One region of the Streptomyces sp. NPDC058864 genome, then DNA from elsewhere that is predicted to be linked to it. Evidence: predicted binding sites of a transcription regulator. Region 1 holds the regulator's gene; the other holds the start of a gene.
What was found. Region 1 encodes HspR, which represses chaperone genes until heat shock. Its sites were predicted from a motif close to TTGAGNNNNNNNNNCTCAA; they were not measured.

Region 1 (11,615 bases):
CTGATGCCCGCGCGGGAGCTGACGCGGGCCGCCGCGGCGGAGGGCGGGCTCTCGGACGCCGGCTTCGAGCGGCTGGTCGTGCGCTTCCGGGTGTCGCCGAGCGCGCTGGCGGCCCGGCTGCACCAGCTCGGGCTCGTCGACGCCGCACGCCGCGCCCGGCTGCGCGCCCTCACCACGGAGGCGTGCCACCTGCTCGCGGGCGCCGGCGACGCCTACCAGAAGCAGGCCTCGCGGGCCTCGGCGGAGCGCTTCCCGCCCCGTGTCGCCTCGGAGTTGTACAAGGCCTACCTGGCGGGGGAGACGACCCTGCGCCCGCTGGCCGCGCTGCTCGACACCGACGTGGAGCGGCTGCACGAGCTCCTCGCCCCCGAGCCGCCCCCGGGCAACGGCATCGAACCCCTCGAACAACAGGACGCGGAAGAAGGGGACCCGGTCTTCCAGCCATGACCACGTGGTGGTTCCCCGACAACACCGTCCTGTGCAACTTCGCCGCCGTCGACCGGATGCTGCTGCTGGAGAAGGTGCTGGACGGCCGCGGCCGCTGGACCCAGGCGGTGGCCTGGGAGGCCGCCCGCTCCGCGCGTTTCCTGCCGCGGCTGGCCGGGCTGGCCGAGGCCGGCTGGCTCGGCGAGCCCGTGGAGATCACCGACGGCGCCGAGCTGCGGGAGGTCGACCGGCTGCGCCGTGCGGTCTTCGGCGGCTCGTCCCACCTGCCGACCAAGCACCTCGGCGAGGCAGAGACCTGCGTGCTGATCACCCGGCGCCGGGAGTTCCGGGGCGCGGTCTGGATCACCGACGACCGCTCGGCCCGCGACTTCGCGCGCCGGCGCGGCATCACCACCAAGGAGACCTTCGACCTGGTGCGGGACGCCTGCGCGGGAGGGCTCGTCCCCGCGGCGGAGGGCCATCGCCTGCTGGAGGCGATGGTCGCCTCCGGGCGCCATCTGCACCGCGTCTCGCGTGAACCGTCCGACCTGATGGCCTAGGCAGGGCCCCGGCGCGACGGCCGGCGGCCGGCTACTCCGGCCGCTTGGGCCGCCACACCACCAGCGCGGAGGTCTGCTGGACGTCCTGGTAGGGCACCAGATCACGCCGGTAGGAGGCGTGGACGGCGGCCTCGCGCTGCTGCATGGCCGCCGCCGCACCCTCGAGGGCCGCGGAGAGCTCGGCGACCCGCGACTGCAGGGCCGCCACCTGGTTCTCCAATTCGATGATGCGCTTGATGCCGGCCAGGTTGATGCCCTCGTCCTGGGAGAGGCGCTGGACCTCGCGCAGGAGTTCGATGTCACGAGCCGAATAACGGCGGCCGCGCCCGGCCGTACGGTCGGGCGAGACCAGACCGAGGCGGTCGTACTGGCGCAGGGTCTGCGGGTGCAGCCCGGAGAGCTGGGCCGCCACCGAGATGACGTAGACGGGGGATTCGTCGGTCAGCTCGTACGGGTTGCGGCCCCGTCCGCCACGCATGCCGCCGCTCGTGTTCATCGGCTCAGACTCCCTTCGCGGCCTTGAACAGCTCTGCCCGCGGGTCGGTGTCCGCGGTCGCCTCCCGGTACGCCTCCAGGGCGTCCAGCGCCTTGCCCTCGGTGGCCGCCGGGACGGCGACCTCGATCGAGACCAGCAGGTCCCCGCGGGTGCCGTCCTTGCGGACCGCGCCCTTGCCGCGGGCCCGCAGGGTGCGCCCGTTGGGCGTGCCCGGGGGCAGCTTCAGGGTCACGGGGGGACCGCCGAGCGTCGGGACCTTGATCTCCCCGCCCAGCGCCGCCTCCACGAAGGTGACGGGCACGGTGACGGTGAGGTTGTCGGCCTTGCGGCCGAACACCGGGTGCGCGTCGACGTGCACGGTGACGTACAGGTCGCCGCCCGGGCCCCCGCGCTCGCCCGGCGCGCCCTTGCCGCGCAGCCGGATGCGCTGCCCGTCGGTGACGCCGGCCGGGATGCGCACCTGCATGGTGCGCGCCGAACGGGCCCGGCCGCTGCCGTTGCAGACCTCGCAGGGGTCCTGCGCGATCAGGCCGCGGCCCTTGCAGTCCGTGCACGGGTCGGTGAGCGAGAAGCTGCCGCTGCCGCCGCGCGAGACCTGGCCGGTGCCGACGCAGGTCGGGCACACCCGCGGCGTGCCGTTCTTGTCGCCGGTGCCGGAACAGGCCTTGCAGGGGGCCTGGCTGGTCATCTTCAGCGGAACCGTGGCACCGTCCACCGCCTCGGTGAACTTCAGCGTCACCTCGGTCTCGATGTCCTGGCCGCGCCGCGGCTGCGTACGGGTCGTGGCGCCGCCGCGGTTGAACAGGCCGCCGAACACGTCCCCGAGGCCGCCGCCGAAGCCGCCGCCCTGGGGGGCGGTGCCACCGGGGGCACCGCCGAAGAGGTCACCGAGGTCGAAGCCGAACCCGCCCGCGCCGGCCGGGCCGGCACGGAAGCCGCCGTTGCCGAAGAGGGCGCGGCCCTCGTCGTACTCCTTGCGGCGCTTGGGGTCGGACAGGACGTCATTGGCCTCGGAGATCTCCTTGAAGCGCTCCTCGGCCTTGGCGTCGCCCTTGTTGGCGTCCGGGTGGAACTCGCGGGCGAGCTTCCGGTACGCCTTCTTGATCTCCGCCTCGGTGGCGTCCTTCGGGACGCCGAGGACCTTGTAGAGGTCCTTCTCGAACAGGTCCCTGCTGATGCTCATCCCCGGCGTCCCTCCTTCCGTTCGCCACCTACGTCAGCCCTGCTCGGGGCCACCGTTCTCCTCGTCCGCCGTGTCGTCGTTCTTCTGCGTGCCCTGCGAGCCCGGCTGGGGCTCGGCGACGGCCACCCGCGCGGGGCGGATGGTGCGTTCACCGATGCGATACCCGGGCTGCAGGATCTGCACGCAGGTCGTCTGCGTGACGTCCGGCGAGTAACTGTGCATCAGGGCCTCGTGCACCAGCGGGTCGAAGGGCTCGCCCTCCTTGCCGAACTGCTGCAGCCCCATCTTGGCGGCGACCGTCTCCAGGGACTCGCCGACCGACTTGAACCCGCCGACCAGCTCCTTGTGGTCCCGGGCACGGCCGATGTCGTCGAGCACCGGGAGCAGCTCGGTGAGCAGGTTCGCGATCGCGATCTCGCGGACCGCGATCCGGTCCCGCTCCACCCGGCGGCGGTAGTTCTGGTACTCCGCCTGGAGCCGCTGGAGGTCCGCCGTGCGCTCACCGAGCGCCGTACGCACCTGGTCCAGCTGCGCCTGCAGAGCGACGCCTGTGTTCGCGTCCCCGGCCGGGGCCGCCGGGCCCGCCTGGTCGGCGGACCCGGCGCCGGGCCCCGCCTCGCCGGGGGACTCCCCCGGCGAGGTGGAACCGGCCTCGGCAGAGGGGACGACAGGCTCCTCCTCGAAGCCCGGGGTCTCCTCCGTCACGCGGCACCGTCCTTCTTGTCCTCGTCGACGATCTCGGCGTCGACGACGTCGTCGTCGGCCTGGGCCTGGGCACCGCCCGCGGCACCGGCCGCGCCGCCCTCGGCCTGGGTGTTGGCGTACAGCGCCTGGCCCAGCTTCTGGGAGGTGGCTGCGACCTTCTCGGTGGCCTCGCGGATGGCGGCGGAGTCCTCGCCCTTCAGCTTCTCCTTCAGGTCCGCGACGGCCGCCTCGACCTCGGTCTTGACGTCACCGGGGACCTTGTCCTCGTTGTCCTTGAGGAACTTCTCGGTCTGGTAGACCAGCTGCTCGGCCTGGTTGCGGGTCTCGGCGGACTCACGGCGCTTGTGGTCCTCCTCCGCGTACTGCTCGGCCTCGCGCATCATGCGGTCGATGTCGTCCTTCGGCAGCGCCGAGCCACCGGTGACCGTCATGCGCTGCTCCTTGCCGGTACCGAGGTCCTTGGCGGAGACGTGCATGATGCCGTTGGCGTCGATGTCGAAGGCGACCTCGATCTGCGGGATGCCGCGCGGGGCCGGCGGGAGACCGGTCAGCTCGAACATGCCGAGCTTCTTGTTGTACGCCGCGATCTCGCGCTCGCCCTGGTAGACCTGGATCTGCACCGACGGCTGGTTGTCCTCGGCCGTGGTGAAGATCTCCGAACGCTTGGTCGGGATCGTGGTGTTGCGCTCGATCAGCTTGGTCATGATGCCGCCCTTGGTCTCGATGCCGAGGGACAGCGGGGTCACGTCGAGGAGCAGGACGTCCTTGACCTCGCCCTTGAGGACACCGGCCTGGAGCGCGGCGCCGATGGCGACGACCTCGTCCGGGTTGACGCCCTTGTTGGCGTCCTGGCCGCCGGTCAGCTCCTTGACGAGCTCGGCGACGGCGGGCATACGGGTCGAACCGCCGACGAGGACGACGTGGTCGATCTCGGAGAGCTGGATGCCCGCGTCCTTGATCACGTTGTGGAACGGGATCTTGCAGCGCTCGAGCAGGTCCGAGGACAGCTGCTGGAACTGGGCGCGGGTGAGCTTCTCGTCCAGGTGGAGCGGGCCCTCGGCGGACGCCGTGATGTAGGGCAGGTTGATCGAGGTCTCGGTGGACGAGGACAGCTCGATCTTCGCCTTCTCGGCGGCCTCGCGCAGACGCTGCAGCGCCATCTTGTCCTTGGACAGGTCCACGCCGTGACCCGAGGCGAACTGCTTCACCAGGTAGTCGACGATGCGCTGGTCCCAGTCGTCACCACCGAGGTGGTTGTCGCCGTTGGTGGCCTTCACCTCGACGACGCCGTCGCCGATCTCCAGCAGCGAGACGTCGAAGGTGCCGCCACCGAGGTCGAAGACGAGGATCGTCTGGTCGTCCTTGTCCAGGCCGTACGCCAGGGCGGCGGCCGTGGGCTCGTTGACGATGCGCAGGACGTTCAGGCCCGCGATCTCGCCGGCCTCCTTGGTGGCCTGGCGCTCCGAGTCGTTGAAGTACGCCGGGACCGTGATGACCGCGTCGGTGACCTTCTCGCCGAGGTAGGCCTCGGCGTCCCGCTTGAGCTTCTGCAGGATGAAGGCGCTCATCTGCTGCGGGTTGAAGTCCTTGCCGTCCAGGTTGATCTTCCAGTCGGTGCCCATGTGGCGCTTGACCGACCGGACGGTCCTGTCGACGTTGGTGACGGCCTGGCGCTTGGCGACCTCGCCGACGAGCACCTCGCCGTTCTTGGCGAAGGCGACGACGGACGGCGTGGTCCTGGCACCCTCGGCGTTGGTGATGACGGTGGGCTCGCCGCCTTCGAGAACGCTGACGACGGAGTTAGTCGTGCCCAGGTCGATGCCGACCGCACGTGCCATGGTGGAATCCTCCAGCTGCCTACTTGAGTGGAACTCGCTCAAGGGTGCCGCACACCTCCCGTCCTGTCAACAGACCTGAGTCGTGGCGGCTCAACTTATGCGCCACCCCTCCGCGCACGGGCGGCCACGGCGAGCTACCGCGGGAGCCCGGGCGCCCCCTGGAGCCCCGGTGGGCCCGGGAAAGGCACCCCTCAGCGACACAGATCACCGGCGGCGCGGCTGCGCACGTACGCCGATACTGGGTAGTCTCAGGAGAACCGAATAAGTTACTGCTTAGTATTCAGCCGGGCATCAGCCCCGAGCCTCCGCTCTCGCAGGTCCGAGGAGCCCCGAAATGCAACTCGCCGCGATCATCGTGTCGCTGGTACTCGCCGTGGTCGGCGTCGCGCTGTTCAGCCGCGCCATCGCCCAGATCTACCGGTTCGTGCGACTCGGCCAGGACGTCCCCGCGGGCACCCGCACGGACGACTGGCGAGCCCGCACCGTCACGGTGGTCCGGGAGTTCCTCGGCCACACCCGGATGAACCGCTGGGGCGTGGTCGGCGTCGCCCACTGGTTCGTCGCCGTGGGCTTCTTCTCCCTCGTGCTCACCCTGGTGAACGCCTTCGGCCAGCTCTTCAAGGCCGACTGGGCGCTGCCGGTCATCGGCCACTGGCTGCCGTACGAGGTCTTCGTCGAGTTCATCGGCCTGATGACCACCCTCGGCATCCTCACGCTGATCGTGATCCGCCAGCTGTCCCGGCCCGGCCGGGCCGGCCGCAAGTCACGCTTCGCGGGCTCCAACACCGGCCAGGCCTACTTCGTCGAGTCCGTGATCCTCATCATCGGCCTCGCGATCATGACGCTGCGCGGCCTGGAGGGCGCCCTCGCGGAGGTGCACGGCTACGAGGCCGCGTACTTCGCCTCGTACCCGCTGGTCGCCGCCTTCAAGGGGCTGAGCGTCGGCACGCTGCAGAACCTGGTCTATCTGACCGCCATGATCAAGATCGGGACCTCCTTCATCTGGATGATCACGGTCGGGCTCAGGACCGACATGGGCGTCGCCTGGCACCGCTTCCTGGCCTTCCCGAACATCTGGTTCAAGCGGAACGCCGACGGCGCCGTGGCGCTCGGCGCCCTGCAGCCCATGGCCTCCGGCGGCAAGCCGATCGACTTCGAGGACCCGGGCGAGGACGACGTCTTCGGCGTCAGCCAGGTGGAGCAGTTCTCCTGGAAGGGCATCCTCGACTTCTCCACCTGCACCGAGTGCGGCCGCTGCCAGTCGCAGTGCCCCGCCTGGAACACCGGCAAGCCGCTCTCCCCGAAGCTGCTGATCATGTCGCTGCGCGACCACGCGCACGCCAAGGCGCCCTACCTGCTCGCGGGCGGCGGCAAGAGCGTGGAGGGCGAGGAGAAGGCCTCCGAGGAGCAGCTGAAGGACGTCCCCGCGGCGGCCCTCGCCGAGGCCGAGCGCCCGCTGATCGGCACCGCCGAGGAGAACGGCGTCATCGACCCGGACGTCCTGTGGTCCTGCACCACCTGCGGCGCCTGCGTCGAGCAGTGCCCGGTGGACATCGAGCACATCGACCACATCGTCGACATGCGCCGCTACCAGGTCATGATCGAGTCCTCGTTCCCGTCCGAGGCGGGCACGATGCTCAAGAACCTGGAGAAGAAGGGCAACCCCTGGGGCTTGCCCAAGAAGCAGCGGCTCGCCTGGGTCAAGGAGGTCGACTTCGAGGTCCCCGTCGTGGGCGAGGACATCGAGGACCTCACCGAGGTGGAGTACCTGTACTGGGTCGGCTGCGCCGGCTCCCTGGAGGACCGCGCCAAGAAGACCACCAAGGCCTTCGCCGAGCTGCTGAACATCGCGGGCGTCAAGTTCGCGATCATGGGCGGCGAGGAGAACTGCACCGGTGACTCCGCCCGGCGCCTGGGCAACGAGTTCCTCTTCCAGCAGCTCGGCGCCGAGAACGTCGCCATGCTGAACATGGCCTTCGGCGAGGACGACGAGGACGAGTCGACCAGGAAGCCCAAGGCGCAGAAGAAGATCGTCGCCACCTGCCCGCACTGCTTCAACACCCTGGCGAACGAGTACCCGCAGCTCGGCGGCGAGTACGAGGTCATCCACCACACCCAGCTGCTGCAGCACCTGGTCGACGAGGGCAAGCTCGTCCCCGTCACCCCGGTCGAGGGCATCATCACCTACCACGACCCCTGCTACCTGGGCCGCCACAACAAGGTCTACACGCCGCCGCGCGAGATCATCGCCAAGGTGCCGGGCCTGCGGAACGAGGAGATGCACCGCCACAAGGAGCGCGGCTTCTGCTGCGGCGCCGGCGGCGCCCGCATGTGGATGGAGGAGCGGATCGGCAAGCGCATCAACAACGAGCGCGTCGACGAGGCGCTGTCCCTCGACCCGGACATCGTCTCCACCGCCTGCCCGTTCTGCCTGGTGATGCTCTCCGACTCCGTCAACGGCCGGAAGAACGAGGGCAAGGCCAAGGAGACGTTGCAGGTCGTCGACGTCTCCCAGCTGCTGCTGGACTCCGTCAAGAGCCCGCTCGACCCCGACGGCGAGCCGGAGACGGTCGGCGAGCCGCAGCCGGAGCCCGCGAAGTAGCCCGGTCCGCGGACGGACGTGAGAACGCCGGTGGGCGCGTACGGATCCCGTACGCGCCCACCGGCGTTCCCGGCGTCTCCCGGGCTCCCCGGCGCCCTCAGCCGCCGATGCCGGACTGCCGCAGCAGCGCGGCGAAGGAGGCCGGGTCGAAGAGCTTCTGCAGGTCGGCCTGGGACACCGCCGTGCCGTCGATCTTCACGTACGGGGTGCCCGTGGCACCGCTCTTGACGAAGGCGTCCTCGGAGGCGGTCACGAAGTCCGCGTACGACTGCTTCCGCACCGCGTCGTCGAAGGCCGGCCCGCGCAGCCCCTTCACCTTGCCGGCGAGTTCCAGCAGGTATGCGTCGGTGAACCCGTCCACCTGCTCCTGCGGCTGGTTGGCGTAGAGCAGTTCGTGGTACGTCGCGAAGGCCCCGGGGCCCGCCTCCACGGACGCGCGCAGGGCGCCGGCGGCCTTCTTCGAACCGCTGCCCTCGAGGTTCTCGTCCAGGAACGAGGCCAGGGTGTACTGCACCTTGACGTCACCGGACTTCGCCAGCGCCGCCAGCTGCGGCCCGGCGGCCGCCTCGAACGCCTTGCAGATCGGGCAGCGCGGGTCCTCGTAGATGTGGACGGTCTTCGGCGCCGCCGGGTCGCCCACCGTGATCGTCGTCCCGTCCGCCTCCAGGCGCGCGGGCAGCGCGGCCAGCACCGCCGGGTCCGGCCGCACCGGCACGTCGCCCGCACCGGAGGACGCGGCGGAGGAGGCGGCCGAGCTCGCGGCGGCCGGCGCGTCCGGGGAACCGGAGTCGGTGGTCAGCAGCCCGCACCCCGTCACCGCCAGGGTCAGCAACCCCGCCGCAGCCGCGCCCGCCGCGGCACGCGCTGAGGTGCGCGCGGTCCCGCGCGCGGCATTCCGTACGGCCCTGACAACCATCGGCACTTCCCGTCCCTTCGGATCCGTTCCGCCCAGAACCGTAGGGCTTCGCGGGCCCGCATGCCCAACCGCGCGACGGCCGCCCGGGGTGTGCGGCTCGGCCCGTTCACCCTGTGTGCACCAAGCCACGGTCTTTCGGCCACCCGGGGTGTCGCACAGGCACCTGTTCCCCACCCGTCGGGAGCCGCCGTGCGGGTCCGCGTCCTCCGCCCGCGCGGGCGTGGAATCTGTCACAGCTTGGCAGCAAAGCCCCTCCGGGGGCGGGGGGCACCGTCCTCCGCCCCCGGGACCGGGTACGTTCGAAGCGTGGCTGGATTCAGGAACGGACGCGGACGGGACGGGGACGTGCAGCACCCGCATCAGCAGTACGGCGGCTACCCGCAGCAGAACACCTCGCCGGGCGGGCAGCAGCCCCACCACGGCTTCGCGCCGGCCGCCGAGGGTGAGCCCGAGTACTTCGGCTCCGCGGCGTCGGCACCCTCGTACGACGACAACCCCGGGCACACCCGCGCCTTCTCGATCGGCGACGCGCCCGACGCCTACGACCCCTACGCGCAGCAGCCCCCGCAGCCGGACCAGGTGTCGACCTACCGCGCGGGCCACACCATGGCGCCCCCGGCCGGACCCCGGCTCGGCTGGAAGCAGCTGCTGAGCGGGATCGTCATGCGCCCCTCCGCCACCTTCTGGCAGATGCGCGACCACCAGGTGTGGGTCCCCGCCCTCATCGTGACCTTCCTCTACGGGCTGCTCGCCGTCTTCGGCTTCGACACCGCCCGCGAGGACGTGCTCGACGCCACCCTCTCCAACAGCGTCCCCTGGGTGGTGTGCACGGCGATCGCCGTCATCCTGTGCGGCCTGATGCTCGGTGCCGTCACCAACGCCCTCGCCCGCCAGCTCGGCGGCGACGGCGCCTGGGGGCCCACCGTCGGCATGGCGATGCTCATCACCTCGCTGACGGACGCCCCGCGACTGGCCTTCGCCGTCTTCCTGGGCAGCGCCAACAGCTTCGTCCAGTTCCTCGGCTGGGCCACCTGGATCGGCTGTGCGGCCCTGCTGACCTCCATGGTCTCCAAGTCGCACGACCTGCCGTGGCCCAAGGCCCTGGGCGCGGCGTCGATCCAGCTGATCGCGCTGCTGGTGCTGTTCAAGCTGCCGGTGATCTGAGGCCGCCTGCCCGTTCGCCCGCTCGTCGGCGCGCGGAACACGGAACACGCGTAAGGGGCGCCACTCCTGGAGTGGCGCCCCTTACGCATGCGGTGGCGGCGGCCGTGATGGAGCGGCCCGAGCGGGGGACGGCCGTCGGAGTGGTTCTATCCCCGGTGCGTCCGGTCCTGACCGGCGATGCGCGCAGGTGCGGTGCGGTGGCGGCCCTGACGAAGAGGCGGCGCGGAGCGGGATGTGGCCTGCTGTACGAGTCGGGTGGTTTCGCTTCCGCGGAGGGTGCACGTCGATGGAACCGGATCTCTTTGTTCTTCGCCGCAACCGGCATGCGAGCACGGCTCGAAATGCCGTCGGCAAGGGTTCCGGGTCTGCTGTGGCTCCCGGCGCGCGCCGCAGGGCGGCCCGGACCTGCGGCCTGCTGCTGCCCTTGCTGGCCTTGGCGACCACGGGATTCGTCACCCCCGCCGGCCACCCGTCCGCCGCCGTCCCCGCCGCGTACCCGCAGACCCCCGTACCGGGCACCCCGACCTGTGGGGGCATGCCCGCGACGATCGTCGGCACGAACGGCAACGACACCATCGTGGGCACGGCGGGCGTCGATGTGATCGCCGCCCTGCGCGGGAACGACCGCGTCGACGGCCTCGGCGACAACGACCTCATCTGCGGCGACGCCGGCGACGACCGCCTCGCGGGCAGTAACGGCAGCGACATCGTCTACGGCGGCGACGGCCGCGACGGCCTCGACGGCGGCGCGGGCAACGACACCCTCAACGGCGGCAAGGGCAACGACGCCCTCTCCGGAGGGGACGGCACCGACATCCTCAACGGCGAGGCCGGCGACGACAGCCTCTACGGCGCCGCCAACGGTGACCACCTCAACGGCGGCGACGGCGATGACGCCCTCACCGGCAGCGCCGGCAACGACGATCTCGACGGCGGAGCCGACGACGACAGCCTCTACGGCGGCGACGGCGACGACATCCTGCGCGGCGGCGTCGGCCGCGCGGGGCCCCACGGCACCGGTGACGGCCCCAACGGCCACGACAGTGCCCGCGGCGGCAATGACCACCTCTTCGGCGGCAACGGCAACGACAGGATCTTCGGCGGCGACGGCAACGACGCGCTTTTCGGCAACCCGGGCAACGACGCCCTCAACGGCGAGGCCGGCGACGACGACCTCTTCGGCGGCGAAGCCAACGACAACCTCGACGGGGGTACCGGCTCCAACATCAACGACGGGGGTACCGGCACCAACACCTGCACCAACCCCGCCAGCGGACCCGGCTGCCCCTGACGGCCGCCCGGAATCCGCTCCGGAATCCGCTCCGCGTGGGAGGCGGTTCTTCAGGCCTCGCGGGACGGCTTGGCGGGCTCGCCGGACCTGTGCACCGGAGGCAGGACGCTCCAGGGGAAGTTGATCCAGTCGTCGGTGCGCCGCCAGACGTAGTCGCACTTCACGAGCGACTGCGACTTCTCGTAGACCACCGCGCTGCGCACCTCGGCGACGTGGTCGGCGCAGAAGTCCCGGACGAGCTTGAGCGTCTTGCCCGTGTCGGCGACGTCGTCCGCGATCAGGACCTTCTTGTCGGAGAAGTCGATCACGTTCGGCACCGGGGCCAGCATCACCGGCATCTCCAGCGTCGTCCCGACCCCGGTGTAGAACTCCACGTTCACCAGGTGGATGTTCTTGCAGTCCAGCGCGTACGCCAGCCCGCCCGCCACGAAGAC
Region 2 (11,615 bases), on a different contig from region 1:
CCAGGTCCCAGGCGGGGTGCCCGTAGGACGCGTACGGCAGCAGCACCCCCAGGCATACGGCGGTCGCCGCCAGGTGGCCCAGCACCGGCCAGACCATCGACGGCAGGGCCGCCGTCAGCGCCCTGCTCAGCGGCGACCGCGCGGCCGAGGCGAGCAGGTCGCCGGTGCCGCGCCGCCGCTCGCGACCGCCCTGCCAGCAGCCCGCGGCGAGGGCGAGCGGACCGCCGAGGAGCAGGCCCGCCCCGCGGAGCGCCGCCTGGGTCGTCGTCCAGGTGTCGAACAGCGAGTACCGCCTGGCCAGCACGGCGACGATCACGGTCACGGCCAGTACGGCGCCCGTCCACGGCCCGGGACCGCGCAGCAGCTCGGTACGGCGGGCCCGGGGGACACGCTGCGCGCGGGGCGCGGCGGGAGGCGTCCGCGGAGGGGTGGTCAGGGTGTCCGTGGCGCTCATACGGCGGCCTCCCGGACGGTGGAGGTCGCGGAGCGGTGGCGGCGCAGCGCCGAGGTGTAGCCGCGTTCGATCGGGCTGTCCCCGGCCGCGTCGTCGTCCCCGGCCGAGGCCAGTTCGGCCGGGGTGCCGCGGAAGGCGATCCGGCCGCCGTCGAGCAGCGTCACGTCGGTGCAGGCGGTGGCCACGTCCTCGACGAGGTGGGTGGAGACCAGGACGGTCGCCGTGGCGCCCACTTCCCTGAGCAGGGCGCGGAACGCCACCCGCTGCTCCGGGTCGAGGCCGGCGGTCGGCTCGTCGAGCAGCAGCAGGTACGGGTCGTTGACGATGGCCTGGGCGATGCCGACCCGGCGCACCATGCCGCCGGACAGGGTACGGAGCCTCGCGTCGGCGCGGTCGCCGAGGCCGACCCGTTCCAGTGCGCGGTCGACGGCCGCCGGTACCGCGGCCGCGGGCATCTCCTTCAGCCAGGCCACGTACGCCACGAACTCGCGCACGGTGAAGCCCGGGTAGTAGCCGAACTCCTGCGGCAGGTAGCCGAGGCGCCGCCGGATCGCGGTGCGGCCGGGCCCGGTCGCCGGATCGTGGCCCAGCAGTTCCAGGCGGCCCGCCTGGTGTCCGGCCACGGTGGCCAGCACCCGGATCAGCGAGGTCTTCCCGGCGCCGTTGGGGCCGAGCAGCCCGTGGACCCCGCGCCCGACGCGCAGGTCGAGGGCGTCCAGCGCGGTGGTCCTGCGGTGTCTCACGGTCAGACCGTCGACGGAGACCGTCGTTTCGGTGCTCATGTGCGCTCCAGGTGGTCGAAGGCGGTACGGCGAAGGGTCAGGAGAAGGGCGCAGGCGGCGCCGGCCGCGGCCCAGGCGGGCTGCGCGGAGGAGGAGAGCAGCAGGGGTGCGGACGCGGGCGGGAGTCCGCAGAGGACGACCGCGCCCAGCCAGCCGCCGGTCACCACGGCGGCGGCCCGGTGGCAGCCGGTCCAGCTGCCCAGCGCGAGCGTGGCCCCGGTGAGCACGAGGCCCGGCAGCAGCCACGCCACCGCCGCACCCGTGCCCGCCAGGACGCCTCCGGCGGCGGTCAGCAGCGGTACGCACACCGCCAGCACGGCTCCGGTGCGCGTCAGCAGCAGCCGCAGCCCGCCGGAGGGCGTCGACGCGGCCAGTTCGTGGGCGGGGTCGCCGTACCTCCCGTACGCGAGGGCCACACCCACCGGCGGCAGCGCGGGGGAGAGCACCAGCAGCCAGGGGCGCCCCTGCGGCGCCCCGCCGAAACGCGTCAGGGCCACGGCCACCGCCAGTGTCAGCAGCACCGACCCCACCCAGGCTGGACGCAGCGTGCGCGCGGAGCGGATCGCGGCGAGCCAGGGCCGGGCAGCGGCCGTCCGAGGCCGGGCCTCCGCCGTCAGGACCTCGGCCGTCCGGGCTTCGGCCGTCCGCGGCGCGGTGCGCGCGGCCGCGGTGAGCAGGGCGTCCCGGACCTCGGAGAGGACCGCTCCGCCCGCGCCGGCGCGGACCAGCGCGGAGATCCGGGCGGAGCAGGCCGCGCACGACTCCAGGTGCTTGTCCACCGACCAGGCGGCGGTGTCGGCGAGGGTGCCGTCGGCGTAGGCGGCGGCCGTGTCCTCGGGTACGTGCCAGGCGCCGCGGTTCCGGCGCGGAGCCGAGCGAGGGGTCGACGGCGAACGCCGGGGGCGCCCCCGGGCAGGGGTCAGCATGCGGTTCCTCCCGCGGGGTCGAGGGCGGCGAGGGCGGCGCGCAGTTCGCGGCGCGCCCGCGAGGCCCGGGTCTTGACGGTGCCTTCGGGTATCCCGAGCAGGTGCGCGGCCTCCCGCGTGGTGAGGCCGTCGATCACGGTCGCCCGCAGGACGGCCCGCAGTTCCGGGGAGATCCGGTCGAGCGCGGCGCCCACGTCGCCGTACTCCAGCCCGGCGAGGACGTGCTCCTCGGCGGAGGGCGCGGTGCCGGGCTCCTCCGCGGCCAGCAGTTCGCGGGTGTCGGCCCGCACCGCGGCGCGGCGGGCGTCCGCCAGCCGACGGGCGGCGATCACCCACAGCCAGCCGCCCGCGGTCCCGCCGCGGTGGGTGCCCGCCGAGCGCCAGGCCGCCATGAAGGTGTCCTGCAGCACCTCCCGGACGGTCTCCGGGTCCGGGCAGCGCCGCGTGAGCCGGGCGTGCAGCCATCCGGAATGGCGGTCGTACAGATCTGCGAGGGCCTGCGTGTCGCCCCGGGCGATCGCGCGCATCAGCGCGTCGTCCCCGGGCGGCTCGTGGCTCATGGGCCGGAAGAGTCTCACGCCCCTCTATCGCCACCGCTGCCCCGCGCGGTTCTCGGCAGGGGGCGGCCAGGACGCCCGACGGCGCCCGCGCGGGGCCCGGGAAAGGTGCTCCGCGGCCGATCGCTCAGAGCGAACACGGCCCAGGGAACACCGGGGGCATCAGATGCATTGAGTCTGCATAGCTCAACTTGATTGCTTAGGGAGAGATAATGGCTCAGTCGTCTTCGTCGGCGTTCGCGCCGCTCACCCTGCCCGTCCTGCCCCTCGACGACTCGGTGGTCCTGCCCGGCATGGTCGTGCCGGTGGACCTGACCGACGCCGAGGCGCGCGCCGCGGTCGAGGCGGCACAGGCCGCCCAGCGGTCCGGACAGCCCGGACTCGGCAACAAGCCGCGGGTGCTGCTCGTTCCCCGGGTGGACGGGGACTACGCGGGCGTGGGCACGCTGGGCACCGTGGAGCAGGTGGGACGTCTGTCGGACGGCGATCCCGGTGCCGTCATCCGCGGTGTGAGCCGCGTGCGCATCGGCGCCGGCACGACCGGTCCCGGCCGTGCCCTGTGGGTGGAGGGCACCGAGCTCTCCGAGCCCGCGCCCGCCGAGGCTCCCGGCACCGTCGCGGAGCTCATGAAGGAGTACAAGGCCCTGGCCACCAGCTGGCTGCGCAAGCGCGGCGCCTGGCAGGTCGTGGACCGCGTCCAGCAGATCGAGGACGTCTCGCAGCTGGCGGACAACGCCGGCTACTCCGGCTTCCTCACCACCAGCCAGCGCATCGAGCTGCTGGAGACCCTGGACCCGGTCGCCCGGCTGAAGCTGGCCACGCAGTGGCTGCGTGACCACCTGGCCGAGCAGGACGTCGCGGAGACCATCCGCAAGGACGTCCAGGAGGGCATGGAGAAGCAGCAGCGCGAGTTCCTGCTGCGGCAGCAGCTGCAGGCCGTCCGCAAGGAGCTGGCCGAGCTGAACGGCGACCCGGAGGACGAGGCGGACGACTACCGTTCCCGCGTCGAGGCCGCCGACCTGCCCGAGAAGGTGCGCGAGGCCGCCCTGAAGGAGGTCGAGAAGCTGGAGCGGTCCAGCGACGCGTCCCCCGAGGGCAGCTGGATCCGCACCTGGCTCGACACCGTCCTGGAGCTGCCCTGGAACACCACGACCCAGGACGCCTACGACATCCCCGGCGCGCGGGCGGTGCTGGACGCCGACCACGCGGGTCTGGACGACGTGAAGGAACGGATCACCGAGTACCTGGCCGTGCGCAAGCGCCGCACCGACCGCGGTCTCGGCGTCGTCGGCGGGCGCCGCGGCGGCGCGGTGCTGGCCCTGGTCGGCCCGCCCGGCGTCGGCAAGACCTCGCTCGGCGAGTCCGTGGCCCGCGCGATGGGGCGGAAGTTCGTGCGCGTCGCGCTCGGCGGCGTCCGCGACGAGGCGGAGGTCCGCGGTCACCGGCGCACGTACGTCGGCGCGCTGCCCGGCCGCATCGTCCGGGCGATCAAGGAGGCCGGGTCCATGAACCCGGTGGTCCTGCTGGACGAGATCGACAAGGTGGGCTCCGACTACCGCGGCGACCCGGCCGCGGCCCTGCTGGAGGTCCTCGACCCGGCGCAGAACCACACCTTCCGGGACCACTACCTGGAGGTCGAGCTGGACCTGAGCGACGTGGTGTTCCTCGCTACCGCCAACGTCCTGGAGGCCATCCCGGAGCCGCTGCTGGACCGCATGGAGCTGGTGCGGCTGGACGGCTACACCGAGGACGAGAAGGTCGTCATCGCCCGTGACCACCTGCTGCCGCGCCAGCGGGAGCTGGCCGGGCTCGGCGAGGAGGAGGTGACGGTCGACGAGGCGGCCCTGCGCAAGCTGGCGGGGGAGTACACCCGCGAGGCGGGCGTGCGCACCCTGGAGCGGTCCCTCGCCCGCATCCTGCGGAAGGTCGCCGCGAAGCACGAGCTCGGCGAGCGCGAACTGCCGTACACCGTCACGCCGGAGGACCTGCGGGCGCTCATCGGGCGGCCGCACCACGTGCCGGAGTCCGCGCAGGACCCGCAGGAGCGGCGCACGGCGGTGCCGGGCGTGTCCACGGGCCTGGCGGTGACCGGCGCGGGCGGCGACGTCCTCTACATCGAGGCGTCGCTGGCCGACCCGGAGACCGGCGGCAGCGGGCTGCAGCTCACCGGTCAGCTGGGCGACGTGATGAAGGAGTCCGCGCAGATCGCGCTCTCCTTCCTGCGCTCGCACGGCGCCGAACTGGAGCTGCCGGTCGGCGATCTGAAGGAGCGCGGCGTCCACATCCACGTCCCCGCGGGCGCGGTCCCGAAGGACGGTCCGAGCGCGGGCGTCACCATGACCACCGCTCTGGCCTCGCTCCTGTCGGGGCGCCGGGTCCGCACCGACGTGGCGATGACCGGCGAGGTGTCGCTGACCGGGCGGGTGCTGCCGATCGGCGGCGTCAAGCAGAAGCTGCTCGCGGCGCACCGCGCCGGGATCACCACCGTGGTGATCCCCAAGCGGAACGAGGCGGACCTGGACGACGTCCCCGCCGAGGTCCTGGAGAAGCTGGAGGTTCACGCGGTCTCGGACGTCCGGCACGTGCTGAAGCTCGCCCTGGAGCCCGCCGTCACCGGCGCGGACTCCGGCCTGGAGGACGGCCCCGCGCCGTCGGCGGCGGAGCCCTCGGTCGCGGCCTGAGCGAGGCCCCGACCGGGTGAACGGAGAGCGGCCCCTCCCACGGCCTGAGGAGGGGCCGCTCTCCGCGCGTGCGGCCGTCGGCGGGACACCAGATGTGGAAGTGCCCCTGGTCACGTGGTTGGTCCGCGCCTGCGAAATACTGGGGGCGCTGCGCACAGGGCGGCCGGAGACGAGACGTTTTCACGACGGAAGGCGGGTGACCAGGTGGCCGGAACCGCCGGCTCCCCCAGGGAGGCGGATCCCGTGATGGAGGCGCTCGAACGCGAGCTCACCGTCCTGTTGCGGCGTGCCCGTGCCTCCTCCGGCGAGATGGCCCGCGAGGTCCATCCCGACCTGGAGCCCGCCGCGTACGGGATCCTCGCCCGGCTCGCCGAGACCGGACCCGAGCGGGCCACCGTGCTCGCCGGCTACTTCGGCGTCGGCAAGGCCACGATGAGCCGTCAACTGCGCGCCCTGGAGGACCTCGGGCTCGTCCGGCGCGAACCGGACCCCGCCGACGGACGGGCCTTCCTGGTGCAGCTGACCACGGAGGGCGCCGAGCGCTTCTCGCGGGTCCGGCAGGCGCGCCGGGCCCGCTACGTCAACCGGCTCAGCGGCTGGGACCGCGACGAACTGCGCGAACTGGCCCGGCTGCTGGGCCAGCTGAACTCCTCGCAGGAGCAGGAGGGCGCGTAACCCGCGCGGCCGTCCGCCCGGCGTGCGGCCCCGCCGCCGTCACCACTGCGCCAGCACCGCGGTCGCGTCGTCGCGCACCTTGCCGCGCGGGAAGCGGGTGCCGTCCGGGTCCGCGGACTCCGCCGCGCGCACACGGCGCAGCAGTTCCCCGGCTCCGGCCTTGCGCAGCAGGGTGAACGTGCCCTGCCAGTCCTGCTCGTGGAAGACCTCGACCAGACGGGCGGCGCCGTCCGTCAGGGCCGCGACCGCGCGGACCCGGGAGCGCGGCCGGGTGCCGGTGACGGCGCGGTCCGCGACCGCGGGGTCGGCCGCCGCGGTGAAGAACCCGCCCTCGGTGTTGCGCAGTGCCTCCACCGCCCGTCCGTACTCCGCGGCGGCCCCGGCGCGGGCCGCCGTGCCGCGCGGCAGGGCGCGCACCGCGGCGCGCAGCGCGGGCACCGGAGCGGGCAGCCGGTCCAGCCGGTCGTCGCGTACGGCACCGACCTGACCTGCGGTGTCCTCGATGAGCAACACCGAGTCGGATAGCACCAGATGCTCCACGCTGTCCGCATTCCACCGGACCGCCACCACGGTGGCCTGCGGGGTGCGGCGGTGATAAAGGTCACAGGTGTCGCGGTGCGCGTCGGCGGTGCGCAGGACGGCTTCCGCGAGACACTGCGCCAGGCTCGGGGCCGCGGGCGAAACGGACAGTTCGATCATGGATCCGCCCAGCCGGGCGACGTACCAGGGCACGTCGTGCCGGCATCCCGTGGGGCCGTCGGGAGGGGTGACGCCGTCCAGCAGGACCAGTGAACCGCCGCCGCCTGACGCGGGCATGGCCACGGCCACGAAGTCCTCGTTGGGGCGTCCGGGGCTGCCGGGCTCGGTCGCCGTCTCGATGCGCATGCGGCCAGTCTGCAGCAGCCGCCCGGGGGAGCTGTTCGAACCCCGGGGGTGCCCGCCGGCAGTTACCGGTGAGTGAAGGGGCGCATCCTGCCAGGGCGGCGGCTCCGATGCCAGTTTCGGGACCGGCCGACGGGGGACGCGCGCGCAACGATCCCGCGGGGGAGTTGAACGTCAACTTGTCCGTGCGATTCACTCGTTCGAGTGTCGAGGCGGGGGACGCACATCTGCAGTCCGGGCCGGCCTGAGAAGGTCGGGACGATGCCGGGATGGGGCCAGACGTTGCCGTGCTCGGCGCTCGGCCGATGTGTCGTCATCTCGGGACCAGTGGACCAGGCGAGACGGGATAGCGAGCACCGGTGCGAACACGACGTAACCCGCGGACCAAGCGCGTACGGCAGAGACTGCTGGGCGCCCTGCTGATCTGCGCCGTCACGGTCCTGGCCGCCTCCGCTCCTGGCATTGCCACGGGCGTGCGCGATCTGGCCGAGGCACAGCGGCTGGTCGGCATGGCGCGGCTCGAGGCCCAGGCGGTCTCGTTGTCCCACGCCCTGGCCGACGAACGTGACGACATGGCCGTCTTCGTGGCCGGCGGCCGCTCCACCGAGGGCGGCACCGGCGTCTCCGAGACGCAGCGGGAGCGGGTCGACCGTCAGACCGAGGAAGTGCTGACGGCGGCGGCCGAGGCCGACACCGACGACGCCCCCGCCTTCGCCGACGCGACCGCCGAGGTCGTCCGGCGGCTCGGGGAACTCCCCGACGTCCGGCAGAAGGTGCTCTCCGGTCCCGGCTCCGCGGAGGCCGCCGTCGCGGCCTACGACCCGGCGATCCGGGCGCTGAACGGGGTCGGTTCCGCCGTCGCCCGCTCGCTGCCCGCCCGTGGTGCCTCCGCCGACACCACCGTGCTGCCCGAGCTCGCCCGCGCCGTCGACCAGGCCTCCGTCCAGCGCGGCCTGCTGGTGGGCGCGCTCACCGCGGGCGGCGGGGAGTCCGGCCTGGTCGGCGCCGCGCGGACCGCCGCGGTCAGCGAGCGGTCCGCGCTCGCCGACTTCCGCGGCGGGGCCTCGCAGGCCGCGGTCGAGCAGTACGACCAGACGGTCACCGGCTCCGACGTCAAGGCCGCCGACAAGCGGCTGAGGCAACTGCTGGACGGCTCCTCGCTGTCCGCCGCCGACCGCGCGCTCAAGCCGGCGACGGTCCGGGCGGCGCTCTCCGCACGGATCGACATGATGCGCGGCGTGGAGTCCTCGCTCGCGGCGGCGGCCGCCGACCGCCTCGCCGCGCTGCGCGACGACGACGTGACGGCCCTCGAACTCCACGTCGCCCTCGCCTCGGTGTGCTTCCTGCTCGTCCTCGGCGTCGGCGTCTCCACGGCACGCTCCATCACCCGCCCGGCCGCCGCGCTCAATCGCTTCGCCCGCGGGGACGTCCCCGCCGGCGAGCAGGTCAGGATCGTCGGCTCCGACGAGTTCGCGGCGACGGCCCGGGCGATCAACGCGCTCCGCGCGGAGACCGCCGGGCTGCGCGGGCGCGTCGCCACGCAGGACGCGGAGCACACCAAGCTCCAGGGCGTACGGGACGCCCTCGCCGCGGAACGCGATCTGCTGCACGGGCGGCAGGACGCGCTCACGACGCGCCTGGGCACCCTGCAGGACAACGTGCACGGTACCTACGTCAACCTGACGCTCCGCACCCTCGGTCTGGTCGAGCGCCAGCTCACGCTGATCGAGCGGCTGGAGGATCTGGTCCACGACCCGGACGAGCTCTCCCAGCTGTTCAAGCTGGACCACCTGGCCACGCGCATGCGCCGCAACAGCGAGAACCTGCTGCTGCTCGCGGGCGCCGAGCACGGCCACGCGCACCCCAAGCCCGTTCCACTGGTCGACGTGGCGCGCGCCGCCGTCTCCGAGATCGACAAGTACGAGCGCGTCCGCATCCACCAGCTGCCCGCGGGACGCATCGCCGGGTTCGCCGCCGACGACCTCAGCCACCTGATCGCCGAGCTCCTGGAGAACGCGTCCGCGTTCTCCCCGCCGGAGACCGAGGTGGAGCTGTCCGGCTGGATGCTGGAGAGCGGCGAGCTGATGCTGTCGGTGGAGGACCAGGGCATCGGCATCCCCACGGCCCGGCTGGACGAGCTCAACACCCTGCTGGCGCAGGCCGATCCGGCGGAGCTCACCTCCGTCGCCGAGGCCACCGGCATGGGCGTGTACGTCGTCGCCCGGCTCGCCGCCCGGCACGGCGTCCGCGTGCAGCTCCGCGACGCCAAGCGCGGCGGCACCACGGCCGTGGTGGTCGTCCCGACGGCGCTGACCGCGCCCGCGGAGGACCCGGACGGCCCGCAGACCCCCGTGGAGGCGGCCGTCGCGGGCGAGCCGTGGCAGCCGCGCAAGGCGCTGCGCCGGGCCCGCGAGGAGCGGGCCGGGGAGCCGGAGCACACGGCGCCGGCGCCCGTGGCGGGTGTGGCGTCCGAGAAACGCGAGGTGCCCGCGGCGGAGCCGGCCGGCGAGGCATCCGCTGCGGCGCCCGACGAGGTGGCCGTCGAAGGGACCGGCGGAGCCGCCGAGCCCGGCGGCGACGCCATCGAGCACGCCCGCGCCGACCGGTCCGCCCCGGCCGTGACGCCGGCTCCCGAAGCCGCGCCGGCTCCGGCACAGGCGGCGGCCGCGGCCGCCGCGGAGGTGCCGGAGGACGGGGTCGCCCTCACCGCCAAGGGGCTTCCGCAGCGGGTGCCGCGGTCCACGGGGCTCTCGGGCGAACCGCAGGACCGCGGACGGACCCGCCAGGGGGGCGGGGTGGACCCGGAGGAACTGCGGCGCAAGCTCGGCGGCTTCGCCCAGGGCCTGCGCGACGGCCGGGCGGACGCCCGGGCCGAGACGCAGGAGATCCGGCGCGGCCTGCCCGCGCCGAGGAAGGCCGCGGACGCGGCCGCAGCAGAGGGCAGTTCGGGGGGACACCAACAAGTCGAAGCCGAAGGCGTCGAGGAGGCACGCGGTTGATGTCGGCCGGTACGGACACCCAGAGTGAACGGGGCCTGAGCCACGAGGCACGTAACCTCCAGTGGCTGCTGAGCAATTTCGTGGAGGACGTGCCCGGGGTCCGCTCCGTGGCCGTCGTGTCCTCGGACGGACTGCTGCTGCTGACCTCGGAACCCGAGGACGAGGCCGACACGGCGGACGAAGGAGCGGCGGACGGCACCGCCGGACGGCCCAAGGGCCCGGCGGGCACCTCCGCCGACCTGGCCACGGTGGTCTCCGGCATCGCGTCGCTGACCGACGGCGCCGCGCGTCTGATGGACGGCGGCGGTGTGCGGCAGACGGGCGTGTCGATGGAGAACGGCAGCGTGTTCGTGATGACGATCGGGGACGGTTCGCTGCTCGGCGTCCACGCGGACGCCGAGTGCGACATGAGCGTGGTGGCCTACCACATGGCCCTGTTCGTGGGCCGGGCCGGCCATGTGCTCACCCCCGCGCTCCGCACGGAGCTGCGCCAGGCGATCGAGGAGAGCCGCTGATGCGCCGTCCGGTGATCCCCGCGGCCCAGGCGGCCGCCGTCCTGCCGGTACGGGGTGCCGGGCGCAGGGCCGCCCGCGTGCGGCCGTACGCGCTGACCGGGGGCCGTACGTCCTTCGGCCACGTGCTGCTGGTGGAGACCTTCGTCGCGACGATCGACGGCTCCGCCGAGCGCCGGGAGCTGACCTCGGGCAGCTGGGCCGAGCGCGTCATGCCGGAGATGCGGGCCATCGTGGAACTGTGCCGCCGGATGCGTTCGGTGGCGGAGATCTCGGCGCTGCTGCGCATGCCGCTCGGTGTGGTCCGGGTGCTGCTCAGCGACCTGGCCGATCAGGGAAGGATCCGCGTGTACGGGACCGGGCACGGGCCCGGCGCCCCGGATCGCGCGCTGCTGGAGAGGGTGCTCGGTGGACTTCGCAGGCTCTGACATGTCGTCCCTCGCGGAAGAAGACGGCCTGCAGGAGTGGCAACTGGACGTGAGCCACGCCCCCACCTCGACCAAGATCGTGGTGGCGGGCGGCTTCGGGGTGGGCAAGACCACCTTCGTCGGCGCGGTCTCGGAGATCACCCCGCTCACCACCGAGGCGGTGATGACCCGGGCCAGCGAGGACATCGACGACCTCGGTTCCACCCCGGACAAGACCACCACCACGGTGGCGATGGACTTCGGCCGCATCACCCTCGACCGGGAGCTGGTGCTCTACCTGTTCGGCACCCCCGGCCAGCAGCGGTTCTGGTTCATGTGGGACGACCTGGTGCGCGGGGCGATCGGCGCCGTCGTCCTCGCCGACACCCGCCGGCTGGCCGACGCGTTCCCGGCGCTGGACTACTTCGAGAGCAGCGGGCTGCCCTACGCCGTGGCGGTCAACCGCTTCGAGGGCACCACGGCCTACGAGGAGATCGACGTCCGCGAGGCGCTCGCCGTGCCCGACGAGGTCCCGGTGGTGATATGCGACGCCCGCGACCGCCAGTCGGTGATCCAGGTGCTGCTGGCCCTGGTCAAGCAGGCCCTCGTCGCCCAGCCGGAGTAGCAGTCTTCCGGGGGAGTCGTGGGGACGCCCGCCGGACGCACCCAAGCCGCACCGCACGAGAGAGCATGCCGCCTTGCGCAAGATACTGATCGTGGGAGCCGGCCAGTCCGGGCTC

Region 2: lon (endopeptidase La) is a predicted target of HspR. The motif match lies at 2,891-2,909, and genes of this name have one in related genera.

The regions. Positions count from the first base shown of each region.
Region 1 is NZ_JBHYMQ010000020.1:96,576-108,190, forward strand. It holds gene ACFW3D_RS18090 (ImmA/IrrE family metallo-endopeptidase) at 1-447, shown strand, start outside; gene ACFW3D_RS18095 (PIN domain-containing protein) at 444-986, shown strand; gene ACFW3D_RS18100 (heat shock protein transcriptional repressor HspR) at 1,018-1,482, opposite strand; gene dnaJ (molecular chaperone DnaJ) at 1,487-2,665, opposite strand; gene grpE (nucleotide exchange factor GrpE) at 2,699-3,370, opposite strand; gene dnaK (molecular chaperone DnaK) at 3,367-5,208, opposite strand; gene ACFW3D_RS18120 ((Fe-S)-binding protein) at 5,543-7,810, shown strand; gene ACFW3D_RS18125 (thioredoxin domain-containing protein) at 7,908-8,726, opposite strand; gene ACFW3D_RS18130 (Yip1 family protein) at 9,033-9,890, shown strand; gene ACFW3D_RS18135 (calcium-binding protein) at 10,261-11,181, shown strand; gene ACFW3D_RS18140 (phosphoribosyltransferase) at 11,232-11,615, opposite strand, start outside.
Region 2 is NZ_JBHYMQ010000040.1:20,167-31,781, forward strand. It holds gene ACFW3D_RS26350 (hypothetical protein) at 1-454, opposite strand, end outside; gene ACFW3D_RS26355 (ABC transporter ATP-binding protein) at 451-1,236, opposite strand; gene ACFW3D_RS26360 (zf-HC2 domain-containing protein) at 1,233-2,162, opposite strand; gene ACFW3D_RS26365 (RNA polymerase sigma factor) at 2,156-2,722, opposite strand; gene lon (endopeptidase La) at 2,932-5,400, shown strand; gene ACFW3D_RS26375 (MarR family winged helix-turn-helix transcriptional regulator) at 5,647-6,075, shown strand; gene ACFW3D_RS26380 (hypothetical protein) at 6,115-6,960, opposite strand; gene ACFW3D_RS26385 (sensor histidine kinase) at 7,317-9,956, shown strand; gene ACFW3D_RS26390 (roadblock/LC7 domain-containing protein) at 9,956-10,471, shown strand; gene ACFW3D_RS26395 (DUF742 domain-containing protein) at 10,471-10,896, shown strand; gene ACFW3D_RS26400 (GTP-binding protein) at 10,898-11,500, shown strand; gene ACFW3D_RS26405 (styrene monooxygenase/indole monooxygenase family protein) at 11,574-11,615, shown strand, end outside.